DNA from 3 places in the Streptomyces sp. NPDC049915 genome. Region 2 is predicted to be linked to each of the others. Evidence: riboswitches for the same ligand, from Rfam matches in the RefSeq annotation. Region 2 holds a riboswitch; each other region holds the start of a gene.
The links. A riboswitch is a leader RNA that binds a small molecule or an ion and turns the genes downstream of it on or off. The one in region 2 is predicted to bind thiamine pyrophosphate.
Positions count from the first base shown of each region.

Region 1 (10,140 bases), on a different contig from region 2:
CGCCCTTGCGGATCTTGTCGAGTTGGTCGGACTGGAAGAGCACCATCTGCTTGTTGACATCGGGGATCTTGGAGGCCGGGGCCAGTCCGGCGTCGATGAGCGCCTGTTTGACCTGGTCGACGGCTTGGCCGACGTCCAGGGTGACGGTTCCGCCGTTCACGCCGATGGCTCCGCGGCCTTGGCCGGTCAGCGCGTGGACGACTCCGGCGTGGGCCTGTCGGTTGGCGGTCGTCCAGATTCGCTCGAAGCGGTTGCTCCGCACGAAGCGCGTGGCCACCTTCTGAACGGTGGCGTCGACCGCGGAGTCGAGCTGGGGGCCGAGCCCCTTCACGGCCTGTGCGGCCTTCGGCGGCAAGCCCTGCGCCTGGAGCCAGGCGGCGATGTCCGAGGCCGCCTTTTTGCCGTCGACCCGCACGTCGGCGGCATGGGTGATGCGCTTGATCGCCGCATCCTCGATCGCGGGGTCCGAGGCCAGCGGGGCGACCGTCGCCACGTACCGGTCGGTGTCCAGCGCGATGTCGTGCACCCACACGGTGAGCAGCGCGATCGGTACGAGGATGCAGGTGAGGACGATGAGCACCGCCGAGGCGGTGTTCCTGGCGATCCGAGCAGCCGGCGAGTCGCCCTTGTGCCCGCTCGGCGCCGCGTCACCAGTGTTCTTCTCGGCTGCACCGAATTCGGACGGCTCGTGGGGGCTGGTCATGGATGCTCCGGGACTCCTGGGCGGTTACCTGCCCCCATTGCCGCAGCTGCACGACGGAGCGGCACCCCCAGCCGGGCCATACGAGCGAGACGCGGTCAACCTCCCGAGCACGTGATCGTGCACGGCGAGACGAGCCTTTCCGATGGCGCGCGACTTGCGCACACTGCTATGGCTCCGTCGAACGAAGCTGGGTCTTGGGGATCCGTGACGTGAAGAACATCGCGAGGAGAGCGGCGAAGGCGAGGATGGCGAGTGCGGCGCACAGACCGTCGATCCCGGCGTTCGCGTTCGCGTCGAGTGCCGCCCTGTGACCTGCCTGCACTCGAAGCCCATGGCGTCCGCCTCACACAGCAGTGTTGGCGATAGCCGAGCGCCCTGGGCCGTCCCTGGGCCGTCCGAGGCCCACCAACGCTGACAGGCGACACCCACAGGTGACCGCCCCCACCCCGCTCCGGCCTGGGCTGCCGGAGTTGATCTGCGACACTGGTACCACCATGCCCAAGCCCGGAGAACTTACTTTTGTCGCGCCGCGCGGAGCCAAGACGCCGCCGCGGCATCTTGCCGATCTTTCGCCTGCCGAGCGCAAGGCGGTCATGGCCGAGATCGGGGAGAAGCCGTTTCGCGCCAAGCAGCTGTCGCAGCACTACTTCGCGCGGTACGCGCACGAGCCGGAGCAGTGGACCGACATCCCCGCCGGGGCGCGTGACAGGCTGCGGGAGGCGTTGTTCCCCGAGCTGATGACCGTCGTGCGGCATCTGTCGACCGACGAGGGGACCACGCGCAAGACGCTGTGGCGGCTGTTCGACGGGACGCTCGTCGAGTCCGTGCTGATGCGGTATCCGGACCGCGTCACCATGTGCATCAGCTCGCAGGCCGGGTGCGGCATGAACTGCCCGTTCTGTGCGACCGGGCAGGCCGGGCTGGATCGCAATCTGTCCACCGCCGAGATCGTGCATCAGATCGTCGAGGGCATGCGGGCGCTTCGGGACGGGGAGATCCCCGGTGGTGCCTCCCGGCTGTCCAACATCGTCTTCATGGGCATGGGCGAGCCGCTCGCCAACTACAAGCGGGTCGTCGGGGCCATTCGCGCGCTCACCGATCCCGCGCCCGACGGCCTCGGGCTGTCCCAGCGCGGCATCACCGTGTCGACCGTCGGCCTCGTGCCCGCCATCCACCGGTTCGCCGACGAGGGCTTCAAATGCCGGCTGGCGATCTCGCTGCACGCCCCGGACGACGAGCTGCGCGACACCCTCGTCCCCGTGAACACGCGGTGGAAGGTGCGCGAGGTGCTCGACGCCGGGTTCGAGTACGTCGAGAAGAGCGGGCGGCGGCTGTCCATCGAGTACGCGCTGATCCGGGACATCAACGATCAGGCGTGGCGCGGGGACCGGCTGGGGCGGCTGCTCAAGGGCAAGCCCGTGCACGTCAATCTCATTCCGCTCAACCCGACGCCGGGGTCCAAGTGGACCGCCTCCCGGCCCGAGGACGAGAAGGCGTTCGTCGAGGCCATCGCCGCCCATGGTGTACCGGTGACGATCCGGGACACCCGTGGGCAGGAGATCGACGGGGCATGTGGTCAGCTCGCCGCCACCGAGCGGTAATCTGACTGTCGTAACGACAACTTCATAGCCGGAACATCTTTCCGACAGGGGAGCGCCACAGCGCTGAGAGTGCGGCACCGGCCGCAGACCCTCTGAACCTCGCCCAGGTCATTCTGGGTAGGGAGATCGGTCATCACTCGAGCTGTTGCGCCCTGCCCGGGACACCCTGAGGCGTCCCGGGCAGGGCCGCGTCTCTTCCTGGTCACTCCAGGAGGAATGTCAGTGAGCATCACCAAGAGGGCCACGGTCGTGGTGGTCGGCCTCGGCCTCGTCACGCTGTCCGCGTGCGGGTCGGGCGGCAGTGAGAAGAGCGCCGCCGAGTCCAAGACCGTCACGCTCGTCAGCCACGACTCGTGGGCCGTGTCCAAGAACGTCCTCGCGGACTTCGAGAAGCAGTCCGGGTACAAGGTCAAGGTCCTCCCCGGCGGCGACGCCGGGCAGGCCGTCAACAAGGCCATCCTCACCAAGGACAACCCGCAGGGCGACGTCTTCTTCGGCGTCGACAACACCCTGCTCTCCCGCGCCCTGGACAACGGCCTCTTCCAGCCGTACGAGGCCAAGGGGCTCGGCGCCATCGGTGCCCGGTACCAGCTGGACCAGGGCAAGCACCGGGTCACCCCGATCGACTTCGGCGACATCTGCGTCAACTACGACAAGAAGTACTTCGCCGACCACAAGCTGACCCCGCCGGCTTCCTTCGACGACCTGGTCAAGCCGGAGTACAAGAACCTCCTCGTCACCGAGAACGCGTCCACCTCCTCGCCCGGCCTCGGCTTCCTGCTCGGCACCGCCGCCAAGTACGGCGACGCCGGCTGGCAGGACTACTGGAAGAAGCTCAAGGCCAACGGCGTGAAGGTGGTCGACGGCTGGGAGCAGGCCTACGACCAGGAGTTCTCCGGCTCGTCCGGCGGCAAGAAGGCGCACGGCGACCGGCCGCTGGTCGTCTCGTACGCCTCCTCGCCGCCCGCCGAGGTCGTCTTCGCCAAGCCGCAGCCGAAGACCGCGCCGACCGGCGTCGCGGCCGGCACCTGCTTCCGGCAGATCGAGTTCGCCGGGCTGCTCAGCAACGCGAAGAACACCAAGGGCGGCAAGGCGCTGATCGACTTCCTGGTCTCCAAGGAGTTCCAGCAGGACATGCCGCTGAACATGTTCGTCTACCCGGTGCTCGACGGCGCCAAGGTGCCCGCCGAGTTCACCCAGTACGGCCCCGCGGCCAAGGACCCCGAGACCCTGGCGCCGGCCAAGATCGCCGACCACCGCGACCAGTGGGTCAAGCAGTGGACCTCACTCGTACTGAAGTAGCCCGGCGCCCGGACCGCGCGGGGAGCGCGGCGCGGCTCGGCCTGATGGCCCTGCCCGTCGCGTTCTTCGCCGTGTTCTTCGCCTACCCCGTGGCCGCGATCGTCGCCCGCGGGCTCAAGGTCGACGGCGCCTGGCAGTTCGGGCGGCTCACCGACGTCCTCGGGCAGTCCGACATCCGGCACGTGCTGTGGTTCACCACCTGGCAGGCGCTGGTCTCCGCCGGGCTCACCCTGCTGCTCGGCCTGCCCGGCGCCTATGTCTTCGCCCGCTTCGACTTCCCCGGCAAGCGGCTGCTGCGGGCGGTGGTGACGGTGCCGTTCGTGCTGCCGACCGTCGTCGTCGGCACCGCCTTCCTCGCGCTGGTCGGCCGCGGCGGCCTGCTCGACCAGCTGTGGGGCGTACGGCTGGACACCACCGTGTGGGCGATCCTGCTCGCCCACGTCTTCTTCAACTACGCCGTCGTCGTGCGGACCGTCGGCGGTCTGTGGGCGCAGCTCGACCCGCGCCAGGAGGACGCGGCGCGGATGCTCGGCGCGTCCCGCTTCACCGCCTGGCGCACGGTCACCCTGCCCGCGCTCGCGCCGGCGGTCGCGGCGGCCGCGCTGATGGTGTTCCTGTTCTGCTTCACCTCCTTCGGCATCGTCCAGATCCTCGGCGGCCCCGGCTTCTCCACCCTGGAGGTGGAGATCTACCGGCAGACCGCCGACGTCTTCGACCTGTCCACCGCCGCCGTGCTGACGGTGGTCCAGTTCATCGCGGTCGGCGCGATCCTCGCCGTGCACGCCCGGACGGTACGGCACCGGGAGAGCGCCCTGAAACTGGTGGACGCGGCGACGACGGCACGCCGGCCGCGCGGCGCCGGGCAGTGGGCGCTGCTCGGCGGGGTGCTGCTCACCATCGCCGTGCTGCTCGTGCTGCCGCCCGCGGTGCTGGTGCAGCGCTCCCTGGACGGCGGCCTCGGCTACTACCGGGCGCTGACCAGCCAGGACGGCAACACCTTCCTCGTCCCGCCGATCGAGGCCATCGGCAACTCGCTGCAGTACGCCGTCGCCGCCACCGCGATCGCGCTGCTGATCGGCGCGCTCGCCGCCGCCGCGCTGACCCGCCGGGACGCCGGACGTCTGGTGCGCGGATTCGACGCGCTGCTGATGCTGCCGCTCGGCGTGTCCGCGGTGACCGTCGGCTTCGGCTTCCTGATCACCCTCGACAAACCGCCGCTGGACCTGCGCAGCTCCTGGATCCTGGTGCCGCTCGCGCAGGCGCTCGTCGGCGTTCCCTTCGTCATCCGGACCATGCTGCCCGTGCTGCGCGCGGTCGACGCACGGCTGCGGGAGGCGGCGACCGTGCTCGGGGCCTCACCGTGGCGGGTGTGGCGGGAGGTCGATCTGCCGATGGTGCGGCGGGCCCTGCTGATCGCCGCCGGGTTCGCCTTCGCCGTGTCGCTGGGCGAGTTCGGGGCGACCGTCTTCATCGCGCGGGCCGACACCCCGACGCTGCCGGTGGCCGTGGCCCGGCTGCTGGCGCGGCCCGGTGACCTCAACTACGGGCAGGCGATGGCCCTGTCGACGATTCTGATGGTGGTGTGTGCCGTGGCGCTGCTCGTCCTGGAGAGCCTGCGGGTGCCTGACCGGACGGGGGAGTTCTAGATGCTGCTCAGCCTCGACGCCGCGACCGTCCGCTTCGGCGAGCGGAGCGTCCTCGACGCCGTCGATCTCGATGTCGCCGTGCACGAGGTGGTGTGCGTGCTCGGCCCCAGCGGCAGCGGCAAGTCCACGCTGCTGCGGGCGGTCGCCGGCCTCCAGCCGCTGGACGCGGGCCGGATCCTGCTGGACGGCCACGACCAGGCGAAGGTGCCCGCGCACAAGCGGGGCGTGGGGCTGATGTTCCAGGACCACCAGCTCTTCCCGCAGCGCGACGTCGCCGGGAACGTCGCCTTCGGGCTGCGTATGCACGGCACCGGCAAGGGCGAACAGGGCGAGCGCGTCGGGGAGTTGCTGGAGCTGGTCGGTCTGCCCGGCGCCGGGCGGCGGGCCGTGGCCGCGCTGTCCGGGGGTGAGCAGCAGCGGGTCGCGCTCGCCCGGGCGCTCGCTCCGCGCCCCCGGCTGCTGATGCTGGACGAACCGCTCGGTCAGCTGGACCGTTCGCTGCGCGAGCGCCTGGTCGTCGAACTGCGGGAGCTGTTCGGCCGGTTGGGCACCACCGTGCTCGCCGTCACCCACGACCAGGGTGAGGCGTTCGCGCTCGCCGACCGGGTCGTGGTGATGCGGGACGGGCGCATCGCCCAGTCCGGCACACCCCTCGAGGTGTGGCAGCATCCGGCGGACGCGTTCGTCGCCCGCTTCCTCGGCTTCGACAACGTGGTGCCGGGGACCGTCGTCGGCGAGGCGGCCGACACTCCCTGGGGCAAGCTGCCGGTGCCCGACGGCTCCCCGCAGGGGCCGCGCGACCTGCTGGTCCGCCCGGCCGGGGTCCGGCTGACCGAGGTGGCGCAGGGCCTGCGCTGCACCGTCACCGCCCGCACCTTCCGCGGCACCCATGTCGCCGTCCGTCTCCAGCCCGAGGACGCGCCCCGTCTGGAGGCCGCCTGCGCGCTGCGCGAAGCCCCAGAGGTCGGCGCCGAGGTGGGCGTCGCCTTCGACGGGGCGGAGGTCGTCGTCCTCGGCTGAGGGACGCTTCCGGCACCGCCGCCGGGCAGGCGAACGGCCCGTCCCCGATCTTTTGGGGACGGGCCGTCGTGCGTGCGTGGGGTCAGCCGTTGTCCTTGGCCCCGCGGCGGCGCATGCCGAGGAAGACGGCGCCGCCGCCGACCACGACCAGGGCGCCCGCGATGCCGGCGATCAGACCGGTGTTGGAGTTCGCACCGGTCTCGGCGAGGTTGGAGTCACCGACCGCCGGGGACGGGGCGTTGCTCACGGTGCCCGCGGGGGCGGTGCTCGCCGGAGCCGACGGGCTCGGCGTGTCCTCGGCCGGAGCGGACGCCGACGGCTTCGGCGCCGGGCTGGCCGGCGGGGCCGGAGGCGTCGTCGGGGTGTCCTTCTTGCAGGCGGTGGGCGGCGTGGTGAGGTTCGGCGTGATGTCCTTGTCCACGATCGGGTGCTTCGTGTCGCCGGCCAGGACATGGACGCGGTAGATGGCGTTCGGCTTCCAGTCCTCGGCGAAGGTGATGGTCACACCCTGGGACGAGCCGGTGACGGTCTGCTCGCCGACCTTGTGGTCGTCGCTGCCCTTGTTCTCCAGGAAGACGGAGACGAGGGCCGGGGTGCCGGAGGCATCGACATCGGTGACGGTGATGACACCCTTGTCACCCTCGCACGCGGCCTTGGCGGAGAATTCGCTGATGTCGCAGGCGAGCGCGTTGCCGGCGACTGTGAGCGCGAGCGCCGCCGCGGCGGAGGCGACCCCGAGGGCGCGCACGGAACGGGCGGCAGTACGGCGGGATATGGACACGTTTGTCCTTACGGGATGCAACTGCGGGGGGTTGAAGGGGAGTTGCGGCGCCGAGGGGATGCGATCGCAACCGCCCGGCACCATAGCCCCCATGAGGCTCACAGGTTTATAAGCGTTCCATAAGAAGTGTCAACGCATATGCCCGCCAAGGACCTTGCCTTTGCCCTCTTATTAACCGGACAGATGTTTCAACGCCTCCGGCGCCTCCTCGATCCGGTCGACCAGCGCGATCCGGGACGCCATCGAGCGGTCCCGTGCGAGCGACTGCAGCAGCGGCCAGGCGGGCAGCCGCTCCGTCCAGTGCGCCCGGTCCACCAGCACCATCGGCGTCGCCTCGCCACGGGACCCGTAGTAGTTCGGCGTCGCGTTGTCGAAGATCTCCTGTACGGTGCCGGCCGCACCCGGCAGGAACACCACACCCGCGGTGCAGCGGGCCAGCAGGCCGTCCTCACGGGTGGCGTTGGCGAAGTACTTGGCGATGTGCGTGGCGAACGCGTTCGGCGGCTCGTGGCCGTAGAACCACGTCGGGATGCCGATCGACGTGCCGCCGCGCGGCCAGCGGGTACGCACCTCGAACGCGGCCCGCGCCCAGTCGGTGACCGAGGGCCTGAACGACGGTACCGGGGCGAGGAGTTCGAGGGCCGCGGTCAGCATGTCGTCGCCGAAGGGCGCCGTGTACGCGCCCAGGTTCGCCGCCTCCATAGCGCCGGGGCCGCCGCCCGTCGCCACGGTGAGGCCGTTGTGGGCCAGGACGCGGCCCAGGCGCGCGGCACCGGCGTACTCCCGGCTGCCGCGCGCCATCGCGTGGCCGCCCATCACCCCCACGACCCGGGCGCCGGCGAGGACTTCGTCGAGGGCGTCGGAGATTGCGTCGTCGTGGATCGAACGCAGCATGGAGGCGAATATGTCGCCGTCGGCCTTCGTCTGCTGGAACCAGGCGTAGGCGAGCGCGTCCGGGGTGGCCTCGTAGCCGCGGTCGAGGCCGGCGAAGAGTTCCTCGGCGGAGTAGACGAATCCCCGGTAGGGGTCGAAGGGCAGGCCGGGGACGGGCGGGAAGACCAGGGCGTCGGACGCCCGGACGCGGGCGGCTGCCTCGGGGGTCATCGGGCAGCCGAGGAAGACGGCGCCGGCGGTTTCCACGGACAGCAGCACGTCCGTACGGCCCGTCAGGTCCACTGCCTGGACCCGGAACCCGGCGAGAGTGCCGCGCCGGGCGACCACCTCGTCGAACCGGGCGAGGGACTCGATCTCACGGTCATGGGAGCCGTCGTACGGCTGGGCGGGTGTCGGGTGCACCCGCCCATGCTAGGCAAGGGGGTCCGTCAGCCCTGTACGGCCGCCGGGTCCATCCACATGATCTCCCAGGTGTGGCCGTCGAGGTCGTCGAAGGCACGGCCGTACATGAAGCCCATGTCCTGCGTCTTGCCGGTCGCGGTGCCGCCGATCTCGATCGCCCGGTCGACCAGCTCGTCGACCTTGTCGCGGCTCTCGGCGCTCAGGCAGATCAGCACCTCGCTGGTCGTCTTCGTGTCGGCGATCCCCTTGTCGGTGAAGGTCGCGTAGAAGGGCTTCGTCAGCAGCATCACCACGATCGTGTCGCTGATGACGACCGACGCGGCCTTCTCGTCGCTGAACTGGGGGTTGATCGTGTAGCCGAGGCCGGTGAAGAACTTCTTCGAGGCCTCGAGGTCGTTCACGGGCAGGTTCACGAAGATCATCTGCTGGGACATGGGGCCTCTTCCGTTGGTGGCGCGGTGTCGTCGAGGGGGTAGACGCCCGGACACCACGGAACTCATCGGTGGCCGGGGACACTTTTTCGCCCCGGTGTGCTCAGCGGGCGAGGGGCAGCGCGGCCAGTTCCGCCACCAGCAGCGTCAGCGGGCCGAAGACGGCCAGCAGGGCGGCCGCGCGCAGGGCCGCGGCCGAGCGCAGCATCATGGTCGGGGCGCCCAGCCGGAGCAGTGCCGCGATGGTGTCGGCCCGGTCCTGGCGCGCCTCCACGGCGGCGGTGAACAGCGTCGCCACCGCGCAGCCGGCGGTGACGAGGGCGCCCAGCGTGGTCAGCGGACCGAGCGCGGGCGAGCCGGCGTCGCGCAGGGCGGTCGTGGCGAACGCGGCCGACGCGACGGCGCAGACGACACCGAGGGGACGGCCGATGCGGGTGGCCTCCGCCATCAGCACCCGCCCGGCGAGCAGGCGCAGGGCACCCGGGCGGACGGCCTGCAGCAGGCGGCCGGTGAGGTGGGTGAGGCCGGGCCCGGCGAGGGCCAGGCCGACGGCGGTGAGCAGCCAGCCGAGGAGGACGGTGACCGGGCCGGTGGTCAGACCGCCGGGCATGGGCAGGGTCGCCGGGTCGGTGGTGCGGGTGGCGTAGGCCTCGGTGGCCAGGCCGGCGGCGAGAAGGGCGACGCCCCAGGGGAGGAGAGCGGTGGGGTGGGGCTCGGTGGGCGGTGCCGGACGGGTGCTCTCGACCGGAGTCTCCCGCGGACCGTCGGGATCGGTGGCCTCGCCCGGCGCTCGCGTGAGGACGTCCGTGTCCGCCGGTGCCGCCCCGGCGGCAGGGCCGGCCGGGGGCTGCGGCCTGCTCACCGGTTCGCTGCCCCGCAGGCGTGCGCCGAACCTGCCGTACGCCCCGAACGTCTCGCGGACCGCCGTGGTGCCGTACGCGCCGAAGCGGCCGTACGGGTGCGGGGTGGGCCGCAGGCGGGGTTCGCGGGGGCGTCGGGCGAAGGCGACCAGGGTCGAGGCGGTGACCGGCAGGACGGCGAGCAGGGTCAGCGCCGCCGGCACCGGCAGGGGCTGGTCCGCCGCGAGGAACTGGGACGCGGCGCCGTCGAACGGCATGCCGGTGAGGTCACCGCGCAGGTGCAGGAAGACCAGCAGGGCCAGCACCGAGCCCAGCACGGTGGACAGCGCCGTCGTCAGGGCCGCGATCGCCATCAGGCGGGCCGGGCCGAGGCCTACGGCGGACAGGCCGGGGCGGGGCTTGGTAGCGGGGTCGGTGCGGGCGACCGCCAGCGCGAACCACACCGTGGCGGCCAGCGGTACGACGCACCACGCCAGGCGCAGCAGCAGGGACGCCGGGGA
Region 1 covers NZ_JBFAMH010000015.1:81,507-91,646, reverse strand. Annotated here, with positions in the region: gene AB0J12_RS24735 (hypothetical protein) at 1-703, opposite strand, end outside; gene rlmN (23S rRNA (adenine(2503)-C(2))-methyltransferase RlmN) at 1,198-2,304, shown strand; TPP riboswitch at 2,341-2,446, shown strand; gene AB0J12_RS24725 (thiamine ABC transporter substrate-binding protein) at 2,521-3,606, shown strand; gene AB0J12_RS24720 (iron ABC transporter permease) at 3,651-5,252, shown strand; gene AB0J12_RS24715 (ABC transporter ATP-binding protein) at 5,253-6,272, shown strand; gene AB0J12_RS24710 (LAETG motif-containing sortase-dependent surface protein) at 6,355-7,053, opposite strand; gene AB0J12_RS24705 (Rossmann fold nucleotide-binding protein) at 7,225-8,349, opposite strand; gene AB0J12_RS24700 (VOC family protein) at 8,376-8,783, opposite strand; gene AB0J12_RS24695 (hypothetical protein) at 8,884-10,140, opposite strand, start outside.
Region 1: linked by a shared signal. The riboswitch ahead of AB0J12_RS24725 (thiamine ABC transporter substrate-binding protein) and the one ahead of thiO (glycine oxidase ThiO) in region 2 are both predicted to bind thiamine pyrophosphate.

Region 2 (10,140 bases):
GCGCGGGATCACGCTCGTGCGGTCGTCGGCGTTGTCGTGGTCCGCGGCCAGCGCCTGCGGCGGCACCGCGTCCAGCTGTTCCTCGCTCAGGCCGGCCCGCGCCTCGCGCGCCAGCGCCAGCAGGGCCACCGCGTCGTGCGGCCGCGCCTCGGGCGCGCGGGCGGTGGCCGCCGCCACCAGCCCGTCCAGGGCGTACGGCAGCCCCGGCACCAGCGTGGAGGGCGCCGGGACGTCCTCGTGCAGATGCTTGTAGAGCACGGCGGCCGGGGAGTCGCCGTCGTGCGGCTTCCCTCCGGTGAGCATCTCGTAGAGCACGACACCACACGCGTACACGTCCACGCGCGGGTCGGCCGTGCCCTGCTCGATCTGCTCCGGCGCCAGATAGGAGACGGTGCCGAGCACCTCACCGGTGGTGCTGGTGACGGTGTCCACCGAGCGCACCAGCCCGAAGTCGGCGACCTTGACCCGGCCGTCGTCCCCTATCAGGACGTTCTCCGGCTTCATGTCCCGGTGCACGAACCCGGCCCGGTGCGCGGAGCCCAGAGCGGCCAGCACCGGCTCCAGGATGTCCAGGGCGGCACGCGGCTGCAGCGCCCCGCGCTCGCGCAGTACGTCGCGCAGGGTGCAGCCGGCGATGTACTCCATCGCCAGATAGACGTACCGGCCGTCGGCGCCCTGGTCGAAGACCTGGACCACGTTGGGGTGGGCCAGCCTGGCGACGGACTTCGCCTCCCGGATGAAGCGCTCGACGAACGTGGCGTCGGCCGCGAGCGCCGGGTGCATCACCTTCAGCGCGAGCACGCGGTCCAGACGGGTGTCCAGGGCCCGGTAGACCGTGGCCATCCCGCCGGCCGCGATCCGCGCGTCGACGCGATACCGGCCGTCGAGCACCTGCCCGACGAGGGGGTCCGAGAGGGTCGTATCCACGCAGGCGAGTGTACGAGCCGTCACCGGCACCCCAGCCCTTTCACCCAGCCAGGGGGGTGACTGCAGCCGACCTGTGACGTGTCGCGCGCACCGGTATGACGCACGGGCCGCGGGCTTCAGAAAGCCGGCCGCTCCGGGTCCAGCCGGGCGACGCCCTCCGTGGGTGAGGACGCCTCGGCGAAGTGCCGCTTGGGAATCCGCCCCGCCCGGTACGCCAGCCGTCCCGCCTCCACCGCGTGGCGCATGGCCTCCGCCATCACCACCGGCTCCTGCGCCCGGGTCACCGCCGAGGCGAGCATCACACCCGCGCACCCCAGCTCCATCGCCATCGCCACGTCCGACGCCGTGCCCGCCCCCGCGTCCAGGATCACCGGCACGCGCGCGTCCTCGACGATCAGCTGGAAGTTGTGCGGATTGCGGATACCGAGACCGGAACCGATGGGCGAGCCCAGCGGCATGATCGCCGCACAGCCGACGTCCTGAAGCTTCCGCGCGAGCACCGGGTCGTCGTTGGTGTACGGCAGCACCGTGAACCCGTCGTCGACCAGCGTCTCCGCCGCGTCCAGCAGCTCGATCGGGTCCGGCAGCAGCGTGCGCTCGTCGGCGATCACTTCCAGCTTGACCAGGTCCGTGCCCAGCGCCTCCCGCGCCAGCCGGGCCGTGAGCACCGCCTCCCCGGCGGTGAAGCAGCCGGCGGTGTTCGGCAGCACCCGGATGCCCAGACGGTCCAGCACCGACAGCACCGAGCCGTGCACCTCGGGGTTGACCCGCCGCATCGCGACGGTCGTCAGCTCGGTGCCGGAGGCGACCAGCGCCCGCTCGAGCACCTCCAGGCTGGGCGCACCGCCGGTGCCCATGATCAGACGGGAGGTGAACGGCGTACCGCCGAGGACGAGGGGGTCGTCAGCCATGGTTCAGCCTCCCTGGACGGCGGTCAGGACCTCGACGCGGTCACCGTCGGCGAGGGCCGTCGTGGACCACCGGGTGCGCGGGACGACGGTCTCGTTGAGGGCGGCGGCCACCCCGGAGGGGGCAGCGGTCAGGGACTGCACGACGGCGTCGAGAGCCGTGCCGGGCTCGACACGGCGGGGCTCGCCGTTGACCGAGATGTTCATGCGGGCTGCTCCGTGAGGGTGCGTGCGGGCTGCTGCGCGGCGGCGTGAGAAAAGCGCTTCGGGGTGAAGGGGCGGGCCTCCTCCGGCAGCTCGCCGGTGACCAGGGCGTGGGCCAGCACGTCCCCGGTGACCGGGGTGAGCAGGACGCCGTTGCGGTGGTGGCCGGTGGCCAGCAGCAGCCCGTCCAGCGCGGTCGGGCCGAGCAGCGGCGCGTTGTCGGGGGAGCCGGGGCGCAGTCCGGCCCGGGTCTCCGTCAGCGGCAGCTCGGTGATGCCGGGCACCAGCTCGTGCGCGTCGCGCAGCAGCTCGTAGACGCCGCCCGCGGTGACGGTCGTGTCCCAGCCCATCTCCTCGCTGGTCGCGCCGACGACCAGCTCACCGTTCTCGCGGGGCACCAGATACAGCGCGCCGCCGCGCACCACGGCGCGCACGGTCCGGCTCAAAAACGGCGTCCGGTGGTTCGGCATGGTCAGCCTGAGGACCTGCCCCTTCACCGGCCGCACCGGCGGCAGCACGGCCTCCGGCACGCCCGCGAGGCGCCCGCTCAGGCTGCCGGCGGCGAGCACGACCTGTCCCGCGCCCAGCTCCTCGCCCTCGCTCGTGACGACGCCTCCCGCGCGCTCCCGCGCGACCGTGAGCCGCTCGGCCCGGGTCCGGTGGAACACCACCCCGGCCCGCTCGCAGGCGGTGACCAGCGCGGCCGCGAGCCGTCGCGGGTCCACCTGGTGGTCGCCGTCGACCCGCAGCCCACCGCGCACGCCCGGCGCGAGCATCGGCTCCAGGCGCCGGCAGTCCCGGCCCGACAGCCACTCCGACGCAAGGCCCGACTGCCGCTGCAGGGCGTGCAGTTCCTTGAGGTGGGCGCGGTCGTCGGCGTCCAGGGCGACGGCGAGCGTCCCGCTGCGGCGGTAGCCGAGGTCGTGGCCGGTGGCCTCGGTGAGTTCGGCCGCGAAGTCCGGATAGCGGCGCGCCGAGGCCAGGTTGAGGCCGAGCAGGGTCTGCTCGCCGTAGTGCAGTTCCGTGACGGCGGCCAGCATCCCGGCCGCCACCTGCGCGGCTCCGCCGCCGGGCTCGGGGTCCACGACCGCGGTGGCGAACCCCCTCTGCGCGGCCCGCCAGGCCGTGACCAGCCCGATGATCCCGCCCCCGATGACGAGGACGTCTGACGTACGCGTAGGCGACATGGGCGTCCAGCCCCTCCCTTCGCCGGCATGACCCGGATCAGGTTCGTACGGTCGGAGGCCGTCCCAGCCTCCCTCTCAGCCCGGTGCGTCCGGGCTCCCGCGAGTGCTTTACGGTGGCCACCCTAGCCCGTGCCGCTGTGTGTCTGTAAGGGAGCCTTCCGTCATGACCCGGTCCCTCGACGGTCTCGTCCTCGCCCCCGTCACCGATCAGGCGCCCGGTCAGGTGGGCACGCGCACCCGCTTCACGTACCACGAGCGCGGCGGCGAGATCTGGGCCGAGTACACCGGCGGCGACGTGGTGCGCGGGCATCTCGTGGGCACCCGGCAGGGGGACCGGCTGGACTTCCGGTACGTGCAGCTCAAGCAGGACGGGACGACCTCCGGCGGGCACTGCGTGTCCACGGTCGTTGAGCTGCCGGACGGGCGGCTGCGGCTGGAGGAGACCTGGGAGTGGGAGTCCCAGGAGGGCAGCGGCACCAGCGTGGTGGAGGAGCTGCCCGCGCGTGTGGAGCAGGTCACGGCACAGGACCGCTGACTGACGATGTGTCAGGTGTCTATGGTGATCAGGTGAGCGAGCAGACGCGGCAACGGGACACCTCGGCGGCGGCGCCGGCGCGGCGCGTGGTCGTCGCGGGCGCGGGCATGGCCGGGGTGCAGACCGCGGTGGCCCTGCGCGACCAGGGCTTCACCGGCAGCGTCACGCTGATCGGCGCCGAACCCCACCAGCCCTACGACCGGCCGCCGCTGTCCAAGGCCGTCCTGCTCGGCACGGCCGAGGGCTCCGCCTTCGACGTGGACTTCGAGGCGCTGGGCATCGAGCTGCGCCTCGGCTGCGAGGTGCTGGGCGTGCGCCCCGCCGACCACGAACTGGACACCGAGGCCGGCCCGGTCGGCTACGACGTCCTCGTGCTCGCCACCGGCGCCGAACCGATCACCCTGCCCGGCGCCGAGGGCGTGCCCGGGGTGCACCTGCTGCGCACCCTGGACGACGCCGAGCGGCTGCGCCCGGTGCTCGCCCGGCAGCACGACATCGTCGTCGTCGGCGCGGGCTGGATCGGCGCCGAGTTCGCCACGGCCGCGCGCGAGGCGGGCTGCGCGGTCACCGTCGTGGAGGCCGCCGACCGCCCGCTCGCCGGGGCGCTGCCCGCCGAGGTCGCCGCGCCGATGACCGAGTGGTACGCCGACGCCGGTGTCGCGTTGCGCACGCACGCGCGCGTGGCGGGCGTCGAGCCGGGCGTGGTGGTCCTCGACGACGGCACCCGGCTGCCCGCCGGCGCGGTCGTCGTCGGCATCGGCGCACGGCCCGCCACCGGCTGGCTGGCCGGCTCCGGCGTCGAGCTGGGACCGCGGGGCGAGGTGGTGGCCGACGCGCAGCTGCGCACGTCGCTGCCGGACGTGTACGCGGTCGGCGACTGCGCCTCCTTCCCCTCCGCCCGCTACGGCGAACGCCTGCTCGTCCACCACTGGGACAACGCCCTCCAGGGGCCTCGCACGGTCGCCGCGAACATCGTCGGCGACACTCTCGCGGAGTACGACCCGGTGCCGTACTTCTGGTCCGAGCAGTTCGGCCGCTTCGTCCAGTACGCCGGCCATCACACCGCGGCCGACCGCACCGTGTGGCGCGGTGACACCTCCGGCCCGGCCTGGACGGTGTGCTGGCTGCGGGAGGGCCGGCTCATCGCCCTGCTGGCGGTGGGCCGCCCCCGCGACCTGGCCCAGGGGCGGCGGCTGATCGAGGCGGGCACGGCCATGGATCCGGAGCTGCTGGCGGACCCGGCACGCCCCTTGAAGGCCGCGACCGCGGCGGCTTGACGGTGCTCGACCAGCCATGACGTGACCGCGGTCGACCACGCCACGTCGCGGCCCTGGCATCGCGGCAGGGTCGGTGGAGCGCCTACGCTTGGTTCCGTGACCGAGATTGACGCAAAGATCGATGCTCTCGTCCCCGCCTGGCTCACCCTTCCCGACATCGCCGAGATGCTCGGCGTCGAGGTGACGCGTGTCCGGCAGCTGGTCAAGGAGGGCCAGCTCATCGCCGTACGCCGCGGTGAGAACCGCGCACTGCACGTCCCCGCCGCCTTCATCGACGGGGACAAGGTCGTCAAGGGCCTGACCGGCACCCTGACGCTCCTGCGGGACGACGGGTTCACGGACGAGGAGATGCTGGAGTGGCTCTTCACGCCGGACCCGAGCCTGCCCGGCACGCCCGCGCAGGCGCTGAGCGAGAATCGCGGCACGGAGGTGAAGCGCCGCGCCCAGGCGCTCGCCGTCTGACGCACCCGCACTGAACACCGCCGACACAGGGGCCGTGGTCCGGGTGGCCACGGCCGGGGCCGCGCACGGCCTCGGACACGCCGCCCGGGCCGCGGCGCCCGCCGTCACGGCGCTTTGCGTCCGCGGCGCCGCGCGTCCGCGGAACTCTTCGGCTCCGTGGCCCGACGGCTGCGGCCCGCCTGGTGTGGGCTGCGTGGGCTGCCGTGGGGATTTGGCGCGCGCGTCGCGGCCCGGGCCTGCGAGAAGGCAGAAGGCCGCTCCAGCCGTGAGCCGTGAGCCGGGCGCGTGTCGCGCCCCCGGCCGGGGCCGGGCTCCCGGTCGTGACGGTTCGCGGGATACGTTCCTGGGGTGCGTCCGTGGGCCGGTCCGCGGAGCGCGCCGCCGCAGCCCGCACGCCGCGGCTCCTACGATCCGGCACACCGCACCCACCCCCGGGGGGACCCATATGACCACCGCCGCCACCGCTCGTGCCCACCTCGCCGACGCCCGGCTGTACCTGTGCACCGACGCCCGCAGGCGCCAGGGCGACCTGCCCGAGTTCCTCGACGCGGTCCTCGCCGGCGGCGTCGACATCGTGCAGCTGCGCGACAAGGGCATGGAGGCCGCCGAGGAGCTGGAGCACCTGAGCGTCTTCGCCGACGCCTGCGCCCGCCACGGCAAGCTCCTCTCGGTCAACGACCGCGCCGACGTCGCCCACGCGGCCCGGGCCGACGTCCTGCACCTCGGGCAGGGCGACCTCCCGGTTCCGGCGGCCCGTGCGATCCTCGGCGACGACGTGCTGATCGGCCGCTCCACCCACGCCGAGGCGGAGGCGAAGGCCGCCGCCGTCCAGGAAGGCGTGGACTACTTCTGCACCGGCCCGTGCTGGCCGACCCCCACCAAGCCGGGACGGCACGCCCCCGGCCTCGACCTGGTCCGGCACACCGCCGCGCTCGGCACCGACCGCCCCTGGTTCGCCATCGGCGGCATCGACCTCGGCAACCTCGACGAGGTGCTCGAGGCGGGCGCCCGCCGTGTCGTCGTCGTCCGGGCGATCACCGAGGCGCAGGACCCGGGTGCCGCGGCGGCGGAGTTCGCCAAGCGGCTGCGCCGGCTCTGAGCGCGGAGGCGGCCGTCGCGGACCCACCGGTGCCCGCAGCTCACCCGCCCGCGTCTCATGAATGTCCAAGGGGTGGACAACAGCCCGGCAATTCCGGCAAATCTCCCACTTTCGGTTGGGGGATCGTCCACCCCTGGCTAACCTGCCCGTATGGCCCTAGGAACCGCATCCACCAGGACTGATCGCGCCCGTACCGTGCGCGACATCCTCGCCACCGGCAAGACGACGTACTCGTTCGAGTTCTACGCGCCCAAGACGCCGGCCGGCGAGCGGAACCTGTGGAACGCCCTGCGCAGGGTCGAGGCCATGGCCCCCGACTTCGTCTCCGTCACCTACGGCGCGGGCGGCACCACCCGCACCACCACGGTGAAGGAGACCCAGCAGATCGTCGTCGACACCACGCTCACGCCGGTCGCCCACCTCACCGCGGTCGACCACTCCCTCGCGGAACTGCGCAACATCATCGGCCAGTACGCCGACGCCGGTATCCGCAACATGCTCGCCGTGCGCGGCGACCCGCCCGGCGACCCGATGGGCGAATGGGTGCCGCACCCGCAGGGTCTGACGTACGCCGCCGACCTCGTCCGGCTCATCAAGGAGTCGGGCGACTTCTGTGTGGGCGTCGCCGCCTTCCCGGAGATGCACCCGCGCTCCACCGACTGGGACAGCGACATCCGGCACTTCGTCGACAAGTGCCGGGCCGGGGCGGACTACGCCATCACGCAGATGTTCTTCCATCCCGAGTCCTATCTGCGCCTGCGCGACCGCGTCGCCGCGGCCGGCTGCGACACCCCGGTGATCCCGGAAGTCCTGCCGGTGACCAGCATGAAGATGCTGGAGCGCCTCCCCAAGCTGAGCACCGCCGCCTTCCCGGACGAGCTGAAAGAGCGGATCCTCACAGCACAGGACGATCCGGCCGCTGTACGCTCCATTGGCATCGACTTCGCCACGGAGTTCTGCGCGCGGCTGCTGGCCGAGGGAGTGCCGGGTCTGCACTTCATCACGCTCAACAACTCCACGGCGACGCTGGAAATCTACGAGAACCTGGGCCTGCACCACCCTCCGCAGGCCTAGACCGGCCGCACCGCCGTACGACACACTGCGGAGCGGCCACTGGGAGAGGGGCGTACATGGGCTGGACGGTCCTCTACATCGCATTCGGCGGCGTCGCGCTGTGGCTGCTCGGTGAAGTGCTGCTGCAGTACAAGGCGCGGCTTCGCTGGCGGCTGCTCGCGTTCGTCGGCTTCCTCGTCGTCGTGCTCGGCGTGCTGATCCCGTCGGTCGTCGTCATCGGAGTGGGCGCTGCGGCGTTCGCGATCGGGCAGACCTACGTCACGCTGTCGTTCCGGCGTGGCTTCGCCGCGGGCTGGGCGGTGCGCCGCCATGACGACGAGCCCGTGAAGGGGCGCCGCGGCCGGGCCGGGCGCCGGGACCCCTCGTCGGAGGTCTCCGACCTGGAGACGTCCGCCGCGGGACACCACGACGCGGACGCGGCCCACGGCGGCTCCTTCGCCGCCGAGACCATGTCCTACGGCCCCGACGACGACCACGACGACGTCTTCACCCCGGCCCGCACGCCCGCCGCCATGGCCGCCGAGCCGACCACGGTCTACGAGCCGCAGCCGTTGCCCGACGACACCGGCTCCTACGGCGTCTACGGCGACCCCGCGTCCTCCACCGCGTACGCGTCGACGGCCCAGACCGCCGCCGAGGACCAGTCGGCCTACGGCTACGACTACTCCGGCTACGGCCAGTACGGCTACGACACCACCGGCCAGCAGCAGTACGCCGCATACTCCGACCCGTACATCGGCAACCAGACCTACGGCGGCGCCTCGTACGACGCCACCTACGGCGGTTCGTACGACCAGCAGGGCTACGGGCAGGACCCGTACCTGGGCGGCTACGACCAGACGACACCGCCGGACGGGGTCTGGGTCCCGCAGCAGCGCACCGACGACTCCTACGGCGGGGAGTTCCCGCAGGAGCAGCCCTACCCCTACCAGCAGGGCACCGGGACCGGCCAGCAGCAGGCCGGCCACGGCTTCGACGAGCAGTACCGCTTCTGACGCCGCTCCGCGTCTGTCACTGGGAGCCGCGGAACTGCGGCCCCTCGACGATGAGCCCGGCGACGAGGGCGCCCGACATGCCGGCGTGGGGGAGCCCACCACCGGGGTGCGACCAGCCACCGACCCGGTAGAGGCCGGGCAGGCGGGTGGTGTTGGCCGGGTGCAGGAAGGCGCCGTGGGCGGCGGCCAGCGAGGGGGCGGGTATGGCGCCGAAGTGGGTGCCCGTCTCGTCCTCGGTGCGGTCCGGGCTGCACACCTCGCGCCACAGGACACGCTTGCGCAATCCCGGAACGGCCGCTTCGGCAGCGTCCACGACGAGATCCGCGAACCGCTCGGCGTTGCCGTCGACATCCCAGTCGGCCTCGGTCGGCGCGACGGCCGACAGCACGACGGACTCGTGATCCGCGTCCGGGCACAGGGCAGGGTCGTCGGGCCGCAGCACCGTCACCGTGGGGCGCACCGGCTCGCTGGGGCGGGCGGTGAGGAACTCCAGCTCGGCGGTTCTGTCGGGGGCGTGCACGACCGTCCGGTGGGGCGCACCGGCCTCGCGCGCCCCTCGCAGGGCCAGCAGCACCGTGAACCGGCCCGGGCGGGCGGTCACCGTGTCCGCCCGGACGTCGCCGTCCGCGTCGAGCAGATGCTCGGTCAGCCTGTTGAGCCGCACGGGGTCCACCCCGGCCACCACATGATCGGCCTCCGCCACCGTGCCTGACCCGGAGCCGAAAGCCCGGGAGGTGCCCCCAGCCAGCTCCACCCCCGCGGCCCGGCCGTCCTTCTCCGCGATGCCCGTGACCTCGGCGCCGAAGACGAACTCGACCTTGCGTGCGAGGCACCGCTCGTACACGGCCCGCGCCAGCTCACGGATGCCGCCGCGGACGTACCAGAGGCCGAAGGCGTGCTCCATGTACGGCAGCACCGCCGCGCTCGCGGGCGTACGGCGCGGGTCGAGGCCGTAGGCGAGGGCGTGGCTGTCGAGCAGGGCCGACAGGCGCTCGTCGCCCAGCTCCCACGCCCCGATCTGCTCCAGCGTCGCCGCCTTCCGGGTCCGCAGCAGCCGCTTGCGCTCCAGCGCCGGGTAGGGCTCCTTGTCCGCCAGCACCCGCCAGTTCGGCCACAGGGGCTCCTCCAGCAGGGGCCGGCGGGTGCGGTCCCATGTCTCGCGGGCCCGGACCAGGAAGTCGCCCCAGCGCTCACCGGCGCCCTTGCCGAGCGCCTCGTCCAGGGCGGCGACCACGCCCGCGCGGGAGGCGTTCGGCAGGGACACGCGCGTGCCGTCCGGGAAGACGTGGTGCGAGGCCGGGTCGACCTGCATCAGATCGACGCAGCTCTCCAGCGGCTCCTTGCCGGTCTTGACGAACAGATCCCGCCACACCGCGGGCAGCGGCAGCAGCCCCGGGCCCGTGTCGAAGCGGAACCCGTCCCGCTCGAAGCGGCGCACCGCTCCGCCGTACGTGTCCGACCGCTCGTACACC
Region 2 covers NZ_JBFAMH010000019.1:58,825-68,964, forward strand. Annotated here, with positions in the region: gene pknB (Stk1 family PASTA domain-containing Ser/Thr kinase) at 1-927, opposite strand, end outside; gene AB0J12_RS27645 (thiazole synthase) at 1,044-1,838, opposite strand; gene thiS (sulfur carrier protein ThiS) at 1,842-2,042, opposite strand; gene thiO (glycine oxidase ThiO) at 2,039-3,226, opposite strand; TPP riboswitch at 3,224-3,337, opposite strand; gene AB0J12_RS27660 (hypothetical protein) at 3,390-3,761, shown strand; gene AB0J12_RS27665 (FAD-dependent oxidoreductase) at 3,794-5,038, shown strand; gene AB0J12_RS27670 (Rv2175c family DNA-binding protein) at 5,135-5,500, shown strand; gene thiE (thiamine phosphate synthase) at 5,946-6,599, shown strand; gene metF (methylenetetrahydrofolate reductase [NAD(P)H]) at 6,750-7,673, shown strand; gene AB0J12_RS27685 (hypothetical protein) at 7,730-8,668, shown strand; gene AB0J12_RS27690 (NAD(P)/FAD-dependent oxidoreductase) at 8,685-10,140, opposite strand, start outside.

Region 3 (10,140 bases), on a different contig from region 2:
ACCCGGCGTGACCTGCCCACGGAGCCTTTCGGCACCTGCCCCTCAAGGCCCCTTCGGTACCTGCCCTCGAGGCTCTCCGGCTCCGCTGTGGGAGCTCTACAGCTCCTTGCGGAAGTTCTCCGCCACCTTCACGAAGATGTCGTTGGCCTCGGTCTCCCCGACCGTGACCCGCACCCCTTCACCCGCGAACGGCCGGACGACCACGCCGGCCTGCTCACACGCCTCCGCGAAGGCGACCGTGCGCTCGCCCAGCCGCAGCCACACGAAGTTGGCCTGGGTCTCGGGCACCGTCCAGCCCTGTGCCCGCAGCGCGTCGACCACCCTGGTGCGCTCGCACACCAGCGAGCCGACCCGGCCGAGGAGCTCGTCCTCCGCCTGCAGCGAGGCGATCGCCGCCTCCTGGGCCAGCTGGCTCACGCCGAACGGCACCGCCGTCTTGCGCAGCGCCGCCGCGACCGGCTCATGGGCGATCGCGAAACCGACCCGCAGCCCGGCGAGGCCGTATGCCTTGGAGAAGGTGCGCAGCACGCAGACGTTCGGCCGCTCCCGGTAGATCTCCACGCCGTCGGGCACCTCGGGGTCGCGGATGAACTCCCGGTACGCCTCGTCCAGCACCACCAGCACGTCGCTGGGCACCCGGTCCAGGAAGCGCTCCAGCTCGGCCCGCCGCACCACCGTGCCGGTGGGGTTGTTCGGGTTGCAGACGAAGATCAGCCGGGTCCGGTCGGTGATCGCGTCCGCCATGGCGTCCAGGTCGTGCACATCGCCCTCGGTCAGCGGCACCTGCACCGAACGCGCCCCGCTGATCTGCGTGATGATCGGGTACGCCTCGAAGGAGCGCCACGCGTAGATCACCTCGTCGCCGGGGCCGGAGGTCGCCTGGATCAGCTGCTGGGCCACACCCACCGAGCCGGTGCCGGTCGCCACATGGGAGAGCGGGACACCGAAGCGCTCGGACAGCTCGCTCATCAGGCCCGTGCAGGCCATGTCCGGGTAACGGTTGAAGTTGCAGGCGGCGGCGGTGACACGCTCCATCACGCCGGGAAGCGGCGGATAGGGGTTCTCGTTGGAGGACAGCTTGTAGGCCACCGGGCCGTCCGCCGCGGCGGGCTTGCCCGGCTTGTAGGTGGGAATACCCTCCAGCTCGGCGCGCAGCTTCGGGCTCGTCTCGCTCACCGCAGTCCTCCTCGCGACAGCCGGCGGCCCGTCACCGCCGCCAGCTTCCAATACTGCTCACCTTATGAGGATTGGGCCGCGCTGCGTACCGGTCTGCAGGACCTCGTGCGCCACGGGCCACGGGAGCGCCGCCCCCCAGGTCCCAGGGGCATCACGGGCAACAACACAGGAAGACGCACGAAGGGTCCGGCGCGGGCGTACGAGGTGGGGGCGCGCCGCACATATATCTATGCGCCGGTAGCTCACGCCGTGGCGCGCATCCCTCGTCAAGGTGAGTTGAGACCTCTTCGAAACATCGGGTGCTTGACAGGCCTATCCGCGCCGATGCGTCACGTCTTGCTGGAAAAACGGTCAACTTCCTTGTTTTCTTAGGCACTTGACCCTCTGCTGCCATGCAGAAACGTGCCTGTCAACGCGTGCATATGCGTCCGCACTACCCCACGTCATGAGCCCTACTATCACCTCGCCATGACAGCAGCAGGGAAGCACCAGGTGAGCCGCGCGGAAACCTCACGCCGAGGAAGCCGGCCGGGTCGGGCGGGCATCAGAGACGTGGCCGCCGCCGCCGGAGTCTCCATCACGACCGTCTCCGACGCCCTGAACGGCAAGGGCCGCCTCCCGGACGCGACCCGGCGCCACGTCCGCGAGGTCGCCGACCGGCTGGGATACCGGCCTTCCGCCGCCGCCCGCACCCTCCGTACCGGCAAGTCGGGCCTCATCGGTCTGACCGTGACGACGTACGGGGATGAACCTTTCACCTTCACCGAGTTCGCCTACTTCGCCGAGATGGCCCGCGCCGCCACCTCCGCCGCGCTCGCCCGCGGTTACGCGCTGGTCATCCTGCCCGCGACCTCCCGCCACGACGTGTGGTCCAACGTGGCCCTGGACGGCACCGTCGTCATCGACCCCTCCGACCAGGACCCCGTGGTCACGGAACTGGTCCGGCAGGGTTTACCGGTGGTGTCCGACGGCCGCCCCGTCGACTCCCTGCCCGTCACCGCCTGGGTCGACAACGATCACGAGGCCGCCGTCCTCAACATCCTCGATCATCTCGCCGACGCCGGCGCCCGCCGCATCGGCCTGCTGACCGGGACCACGACCGACACGTACACCCACCTGTCGACCACCGCCTACCTGCGCTGGTGTGAGCGGGTCGGACAGGATCCGGTCTACGAGGCCTACCCGGCGCACGACCCGTGCGCGGGCGCAGTCGCCGCCGACCGGCTCCTCGCCCGGCCCGACCGCCCCGACGCCGTCTACGGCCTCTTCGACCCCAACGGCACCGATCTGCTCGCCGCCGCCCGCCGTTACGGGCTGCGCGTGCCCGAGGACCTGCTGCTGGTGTGCTGCAGCGAGTCCACCGTGTACGCCAGTACCGAACCACCCATCACGACCCTGTCGCTCAAACCCCGCCGTATCGGCACGGCCGTGGTGCAGTTGCTCATCGACGCCATCGAGGGCGTGGAGTCCGACCAGCCGGTCGAGCAGGTGATACCGACCGAGCTGATCATCCGCACGTCCTCCCAGCGCCGCCAGCAGCGCACGACGGTCAGCCCGCCGCGCACCCCGGAGGGTGACGGGTAGCACCGGAGACCGGATGCGCCTCGTACGGGTGGTCCACCGCGCCCCCGACAGGGATGGTGGCGCGGCGCGTGCGCCGGAGGGGGAACCCGGTGGACGCAGGGGTGGCGACGAAGGCGTATCGCCCCCGCGGCGTCGTCACGTCGGAGGGGCTCAGGTGGGAAAGCCCTTCCCAAACGGGGCGAAAAGCCGCAGTGAACAGGAGTCTTGTTCCGATTCACCACCCCTGGGTCATCACACGGCACGATCCGCATTCCTATGATGGGCCCACGACACCGCGGGCCGCTGCGACCAGGCAGTCCGAAGCGGTGCAGATGCGGCGCGATGGTGGAGGGGTCGATGACTCAGGGGGCCGGTCAGGGACCCGAGGTGGAGCGGACGGCGACGTTGCGCGACTTCCGCGTGCCCGCGTACGTCCATGAGACCGGTCCGTTCGGCCACGGTGCCCACCCCGGCGAGGGCGTACCGCCCGTCGAGGACCCGCTGCAGGCGCCCGAGGGCTACACGCCCACCGAGCGCGATCTGCCGGTCATCAACCGCGGGGACACCGTGCAGGTGACCGTCGACCCGGCCGTCGCGCCCGTCCCGGCCGCGGCGCAGCCCGCCCCCGGCCCCCTCTTCGTCGTGGGCGACGTGCACGGCTATCTGGACGAGCTGATCGCCGCCCTGCAGGAGAAGGGGCTGATCGACGCGGCGGGCCAGTGGTGCGCGGGCACCGCCCGGTTGTGGTTCCTCGGCGACTTCACCGACCGCGGACCCGACGGCATCGGGGTCATCGACCTGGTCATGCGCCTGTCCGCGGAGGCCGCGGCGGCCGGCGGCTACTGCAAGGCCCTGATGGGCAACCACGAACTGCTGCTGCTCGGCGCCAAGCGGTTCGGCGACACGCCCGTCAACTCCGGCGCGGGCACCGCCACCTTCCAGGCGGCCTGGCTGCTCAACGGCGGCCAGAAGACCGACATGGACCGCCTCCTGGACCACCACCTGCAGTGGATGGCCCGCCTGGACGCCGTGGAGGAGGTCGACGGCTATCTGCTCGTGCACTCCGACACCACCGCCTACCTCGACTACGGCGACTCGATCGAGGCGGTCAACGACACCGTCCGCGAGACGCTGACCCGAAACGACGCGGACGAGTGCTGGGACATGTTCCGCAAGTTCACCAAGCGCTTCTCCTTCCGCGACGAGGGCGGCGCCGACGCCGTGCGCTCGCTGCTCGATACGTACGGCGGCACCCGCATCGTTCACGGCCACAGCCCGATCCCGTACCTGCTGGGCGATGTCGGCTCCGAGGAGGGCGAGGACAGCGCCGGCCCGCTCGTCGAGGGCCCGCACGTCTATGCCGACGGACTCGCCATCGCCATGGACGGCGGCGTGACGATGGCAGGAAAACTGCTGGTCCAGGAACTCCCGCTGGGCGGCTGAGCGTTCCCACGCGCCACCCTTCGGACCGTTCTGACCCACGGCCGGCACCCGGCCCGGATCAGCTCAACACACCGGGCCCCTCGGCAATTTGTCGAAACCCCCTGTCACCTCGAGCCGTCGCCGCTCTACCATCGCCTTATCCGTAGCAGGCTCCCCTCCGTTTCTGCCCGACGGCTCGTCGCCATGCGAGCCCCAAGCCCTACGGAGCATCGGGGGATGCACATGAACAGCGTTCCGCAGCACCTGCTGAGCGAGGACCGTCAGGACTACGAACGGATCCTCGATGAGGCGCTGCGCTCCGCAGCACACCGTCCGGAACTGTCCGCCGTCGGCCAACGGCTCACCCTCGAACAGCTGCGCGCCATGGCGCTCAGCGCCATCTCCCTCATCACCGCCTCCGCCGCCGCCGAGTACCAGCACTACGTCAAGGTCCGCGAGGAGCTGCGCCGTCCGGCCCCGGCCGCCGCCCCGACAGCCGAGCGCCCCTCCGCATCCTCCGACGCCGGCAGCGCCCCGATGGGGCTCGCCGCCACCATGGGTGAGATGGCCGAGAGCACCGGCGCGGGCGCCGTCGCCGTGGTCGCCGTCCTCGCACCCGTCCTCGCCGGCACCGCCGCCGCGATATTCCTGCTCGTGGGCTACGTCCTGAAGATGCTCGACCCCGAGCCGGCCTTCGCCCGGACCATGCTGACCGCCGGATGGGTCTTCGGCGCGCTGACGGCGGCCGCGATCCTCGTCGCCACGGTCGGACTGCTGCTCACGGCCCTGCGCAACCGTCCCTCGCTCGACCTCGGCGCCCACGGCGAACCTCCCCAGGAGCTGACCCAGGCGCGCGACGCCTGGCATGAAGCCCTGCTGGAACGCGGGATCGTGCCGTTCCTGCGCGACGCCCTGGCCGATCCCGGAACGACGCCGGCCCACCCCGTCTCCCCGTCGGTGCCGTCCAGCCGCATGCCACGCCTGGGTTATGACCGGCCGGGATTCACCAGCCCCGACGACGGCCCCGCCGCCGGCCCGCGCCCGAGCTTCACGAGCCCCGACTTCAGCAGCCCCGATTTCGGCGGGCCGGAGCACCAGCCGGAGTGAACCGCCGGTGCGCGCCCCGCACCGTCCATCAACAGGACGGTCCGAGCGAGTGATCGGTGTCCTTGTCCTCGGGACTTCTCGAGCCGACCCGGCGCAGGCACGTCCGGGTCCCTGAAGTGCCCTACGCCCAGGGGACTCTCGGCTCAGGCCATACGACTGATCACCTACGGCCACTGATCAGCACGTCACCCAACGACTGGAGCCGGATGAGCGGTACTCCGTGCACGCCAGACACGGAGTACCGCCCGCGGCCCGCGTCAGTCCGCGATCGGCAGATACACGCGGTTGCCCGCCGCCGCGAACTCCCGCGACTTCTCCGCCATCCCGGCCTCGATCTCGGCCTTGCTGCCGCCGTGCTCACGGCGGATGTCCTGCGAGATCTTCATCGAGCAGAACTTCGGCCCGCACATCGAGCAGAAGTGTGCCGTCTTGGCCGGTTCGGCCGGCAGGGTCTCGTCGTGGAACTCCCGCGCCGTGTCCGGGTCCAGGGCGAGGTTGAACTGGTCCTCCCACCGGAACTCGAACCGGGCGTCGGACAACGCGTCGTCCCACTCCTGCGCACCCGGGTGCCCCTTGGCGAGATCGGCCGCGTGAGCGGCGATCTTGTAGGTGATGACGCCGGTCTTGACGTCGTCCCGGTTGGGCAGGCCCAGGTGCTCCTTGGGCGTGACGTAGCAGAGCATCGCCGTGCCCCACCAGGCGATCATCGCGGCGCCGATGCCGGAGGTGATGTGGTCGTACGCCGGCGCGACGTCCGTGGTCAGCGGGCCGAGCGTATAGAACGGAGCTTCATCGCAGATCTCCTGCTGAAGGTCGATGTTCTCCTTGATCTTGTGCATCGGGACGTGTCCCGGGCCCTCGATCATGGTCTGTACGTTGAAACGCTTGGCGATCGTGTTGAGTTCCCCGAGCGTGCGGAGCTCCGCGAACTGCGCCTCGTCGTTGGCGTCCGCGATGGAGCCGGGCCTGAGGCCGTCACCGAGGGAGTACGTCACGTCGTAGGCGGCGAGGATCTCGCACAGCTCCTCGAAGTGCTCGTACAGGAACGATTCCTTGTGATGGGCGAGGCACCACGCGGCCATGATCGAGCCGCCGCGCGAGACGATGCCCGTCTTGCGGTTGGCGGTGAGCGGCACATACGCCAGGCGCACGCCCGCGTGGACCGTCATGTAGTCCACGCCCTGCTCGGCCTGCTCGATGACCGTGTCCTTGTAGATCTCCCAGGTCAGTTCCTCGGCCCTGCCGTCGACCTTCTCCAGTGCCTGGTAGAGCGGCACCGTGCCGATGGGGACGGGGGAGTTGCGCAGCACCCACTCACGGGTGGTGTGGATGTTGCGGCCCGTGGAGAGGTCCATGACCGTGTCGGCGCCCCAACGGGTCGCCCACGTCATCTTCTCGACCTCCTCCTCGATGGAGGAAGTCACCGCGGAGTTGCCGATGTTGGCGTTGACCTTCACCAGGAACCGCTTGCCGATGATCATCGGCTCGATCTCCGGATGGTTGACGTTGGCCGGCAGTACGGCGCGGCCCGCCGCGATCTCCTCGCGGACCACCTCGGGCGAGACGTTCTCCCGCAGGGCCACGAACTCCATCTCGGGCGTGATCTCACCCCGGCGGGCGTACGCGAGCTGGGTGACCGCCTGGCCGTCACGGCCGCGACGAGGCTGGCGCGGACGTCCGGGGAAGACCGCGTCGAGGTTGCGCAGGCCTCCGCGCGGCGAGGTGTGCTTGACCCCGTCGTCCTCGGGACGGACGGGGCGGCCCGCGTACTCCTCGGTGTCGCCACGGGCGATGATCCAGTTCTCCCGCAGCGGTGACAGGCCCCTGCGCACATCGGTGTCGACGAGCGGATCGGTATACGGGCCGGATGTGTCGTACAGCGTGACCGACTTCCCGTTGGTGAGGTGCACCTGACGGACCGGCACCCGCAGGTCGGGGCGCGAACCCTCGACGTATGCCTTGTGCCAGCCGATGGACTTCCCGGCCTCCTGAGCCGTCTCGCTCTGAACGGAGGCAGGCGTGCGTGCGTCCTTGTTGGTCATGAGACCTACTCCCTACGCCGGCATTACCCGGTAACAGGTTCGGCGGTCGACGCAGCGGTCACCGTCTGCCGACATTTCGCGCGGAACACCGTGTGTCCCACGTGAAACATCGCAAAGACGGAGGTCAGCGCCCTCTCAGCCCGGTGCTCCGAGCTCCCGCGTGTGCAAAGGTGCCTCCACGCTAGCGTCAATTCGGGCGCGGTGAACAGGGGGCCCCTGTCGTTCTTGCGATGATCGGTCGGTGACCACCACACACCAGCCCCCGTATCCGCCGTCCGAGCCGCCCCGCGGCCAGGGCACGACAGGCCACGGCCAGGACGTCGAGGACGGGCATGCGCAGGGGCACGCATCAGGGTCCGGGCACGGGCATCGGCGCGCGCCCGGTGGCGGCCACGGTCACGGTGCCACCCATGCCACGGGAGGCGGGCACGGTGCCCAGCACTCTGCGGGAGGCGGGCATGGGCACAGTCACAGTCACGGGCCCGCTGCTCCTGTCTCCCGGCATCTGCGCAAGGTCATCGCGGCGATCCTCATCCCGTTCGCCGTAGCGGTGGTCGTGGGTCTTGGCGTGCTGTGGCCCGGGGGTGCCCCGTCCCACCAGCGCACCGGTGTCGGCTTCGACCGGCAGACCCAGCAGGCCACGGTCACCCAGGTGGTCGAGGTGAGCTGCAAGGCGGTCAACGCCTCCGGTGGCACGCCGACCGGCGACACATCCACCGCGGAGGGCTCCTCGGCCCAGCAACAGGCGTCCGCCGCCTGCAAGAAGGCCACCGTCCGGGTCGACTCGGGCAAGGACACGGGCCGGACGTTCACCGAGATCGTGCAGCCGGACCAGACGCGGCAGCTGCACCAGGGCGAGAAGGTCGTGGTCGCCTACGAGCCCTCGGCGCCGAGGGACCTGCAGTACTCGGTCACGGACGTCGACCGGCGCTTCCCGATGGCCCTGCTGGCCGGCATCTTCGCGCTCGCCGTCATCGTCGTCGGGCGGCTGCGCGGGGTGATGGCGCTCGTCGCGCTGGCCATCAGCTTCATGGTGCTGAACTTCTTCATCCTGCCGGCGGTCCTGCAGGGCCAGAACCCGTTGGTCGTCGCCGTCGTGGGCTCCAGTGCGATCATGCTCATCGCCCTGTATCTGTGCCACGGGCTGTCGGCCCGGACGTCCGTGGCGGTGCTCGGCACCCTGATCTCCCTGCTGCTGATCGGCGTCCTCGGTTCGCTGTTCATTGGCTGGGCCGCGCTGACCGGCAACACGGACGACAACACCGGCCTGATCCACGGCCTGTACCCGTCCATCGACATGAGCGGTCTGCTGCTCGCCGGCGTCATCATCGGATCGCTGGGCGTGCTCGACGACGTGACGGTCACCCAGACCTCCGCCGTCTGGGAGCTGCACGAGGCCAACCCGTCGATGGGCTGGCGCGGGCTGTACCGGGCGGGCATCCGGATCGGCCGCGACCACATCGCGTCGGTCGTCAACACCCTGGTCCTCGCCTACGCCGGTGCCGCGTTGCCGTTGCTGCTGCTCTTCTCCATCGCACAGAGCAGCGTGGGCACCGTCGCCAACAGTGAGCTGGTCGCGGAGGAGATCGTGCGCACACTGGTGGGATCGATCGGCCTGGTCGCCTCGGTACCGGTCACCACGGCGCTCGCGGCCCTGGTGGTGGCCGCCGACCGTCCGGGTCCGGCACCGGCCGGCCAGGACCTCGGCGGTGGCACCGCCACCGGCTCGATCCCGGTGCCCGCGGGGCGCGGCGGCCGGGGACGGCGCCGCAAGCACTGAGACACCGGCCGGCACCTTCGCCGTACCGGCCGAACGACTGCAGAAGCGTTCCTGCACATCCCCGCCCAGCAGTGGTGAACCGTTACGCCATCGGTGACGTGACGTATCAGCCCGCGCTCTGCTCCTCCGCGAGGATGCGGTCGAGCGCCTCCTCCAGATGGGCATCGAAATCGGCGAGCGCGCCCTCCTGGCCGAGCGGCACCAGCTTGTCGGTGCGGTCCAGGAACGCCACGATCGGTGGCGCCGACGAACGGAACAGCGCCTGGTCGCAACCGACCTGGAGCCGGATCAGCACCTCGCCCAGCGTGTCGGCTTCGACCGGTGCGATACGGACATCGCCCTCCCCGCACGGCCGCCCCACCCCGTCGAGCAGCAGCTCACGGCCGAACGCCCAGGTCACCGGCGCGTCCCCGGGAAGGTGGAAAGTCAGCCGTACGGCGTAGGGATCACAGGCCTCGTAGCGCAGTTCCACCGGGATGCGGAACGAGAGCTCCTCGGAGACGAGAAAGCTCATCATGACCTCTGCCTGTACTGCCTGCACGGACTCGCGCATTCGCCTACCCCGTCACTTGCCGTCGACTGGCTGGGAATGAACCCCTTGACACTGGAGGCATCTTGCTGAACGTGCACGTGAGATCACAAGGAGTGAGTTTTCAGATACTGATAGACAGGGCCAGCGAGCCCAGCAGGCGCCCGATCTCGTCCTGCAGCTTCCGCGCCGCGGGCAGCAGCCGATCGGCCTGGTGCGCGGGCAGCGAGATGGCCATCGTCGCGGCCGTGGTGCCCACCGTGATCGGCACCGCCGCACACACCGTGCCCAGGGCGTACTCCTGCCGCTCGATCACCGGCTCCATCCGCCGCAGCCGCTCCAGCCGCCGCAGCAGGGCATGGTTGTCACACACCGTGTACGGGGTGATGGCCTGCGCCGGGTAGCGCGCGAGGTGGTCGCGGCGGGCGCCCTCGTCCAACTGGGAGAGCAGGCACTGCCCGATGGCGTGGGCGTGTCCCGTCTCACGGAAGTCGGCCCACTCCTCGACCGCCGGGTTGCCG
Region 3 covers NZ_JBFAMH010000009.1:247,481-257,620, reverse strand. Annotated here, with positions in the region: gene hisC (histidinol-phosphate transaminase) at 97-1,176, opposite strand; gene AB0J12_RS18580 (LacI family DNA-binding transcriptional regulator) at 1,645-2,760, shown strand; gene AB0J12_RS18575 (metallophosphoesterase) at 3,082-4,182, shown strand; gene AB0J12_RS18570 (hypothetical protein) at 4,399-5,268, shown strand; gene thiC (phosphomethylpyrimidine synthase ThiC) at 5,526-7,310, opposite strand; TPP riboswitch at 7,303-7,480, opposite strand; gene AB0J12_RS18560 (YibE/F family protein) at 7,552-9,090, shown strand; gene AB0J12_RS18555 (SsgA family sporulation/cell division regulator) at 9,197-9,643, opposite strand; gene AB0J12_RS18550 (IclR family transcriptional regulator C-terminal domain-containing protein) at 9,744-10,140, opposite strand, start outside.
Region 3: linked by a shared signal. The riboswitch ahead of thiC (phosphomethylpyrimidine synthase ThiC) and the one ahead of thiO (glycine oxidase ThiO) in region 2 are both predicted to bind thiamine pyrophosphate.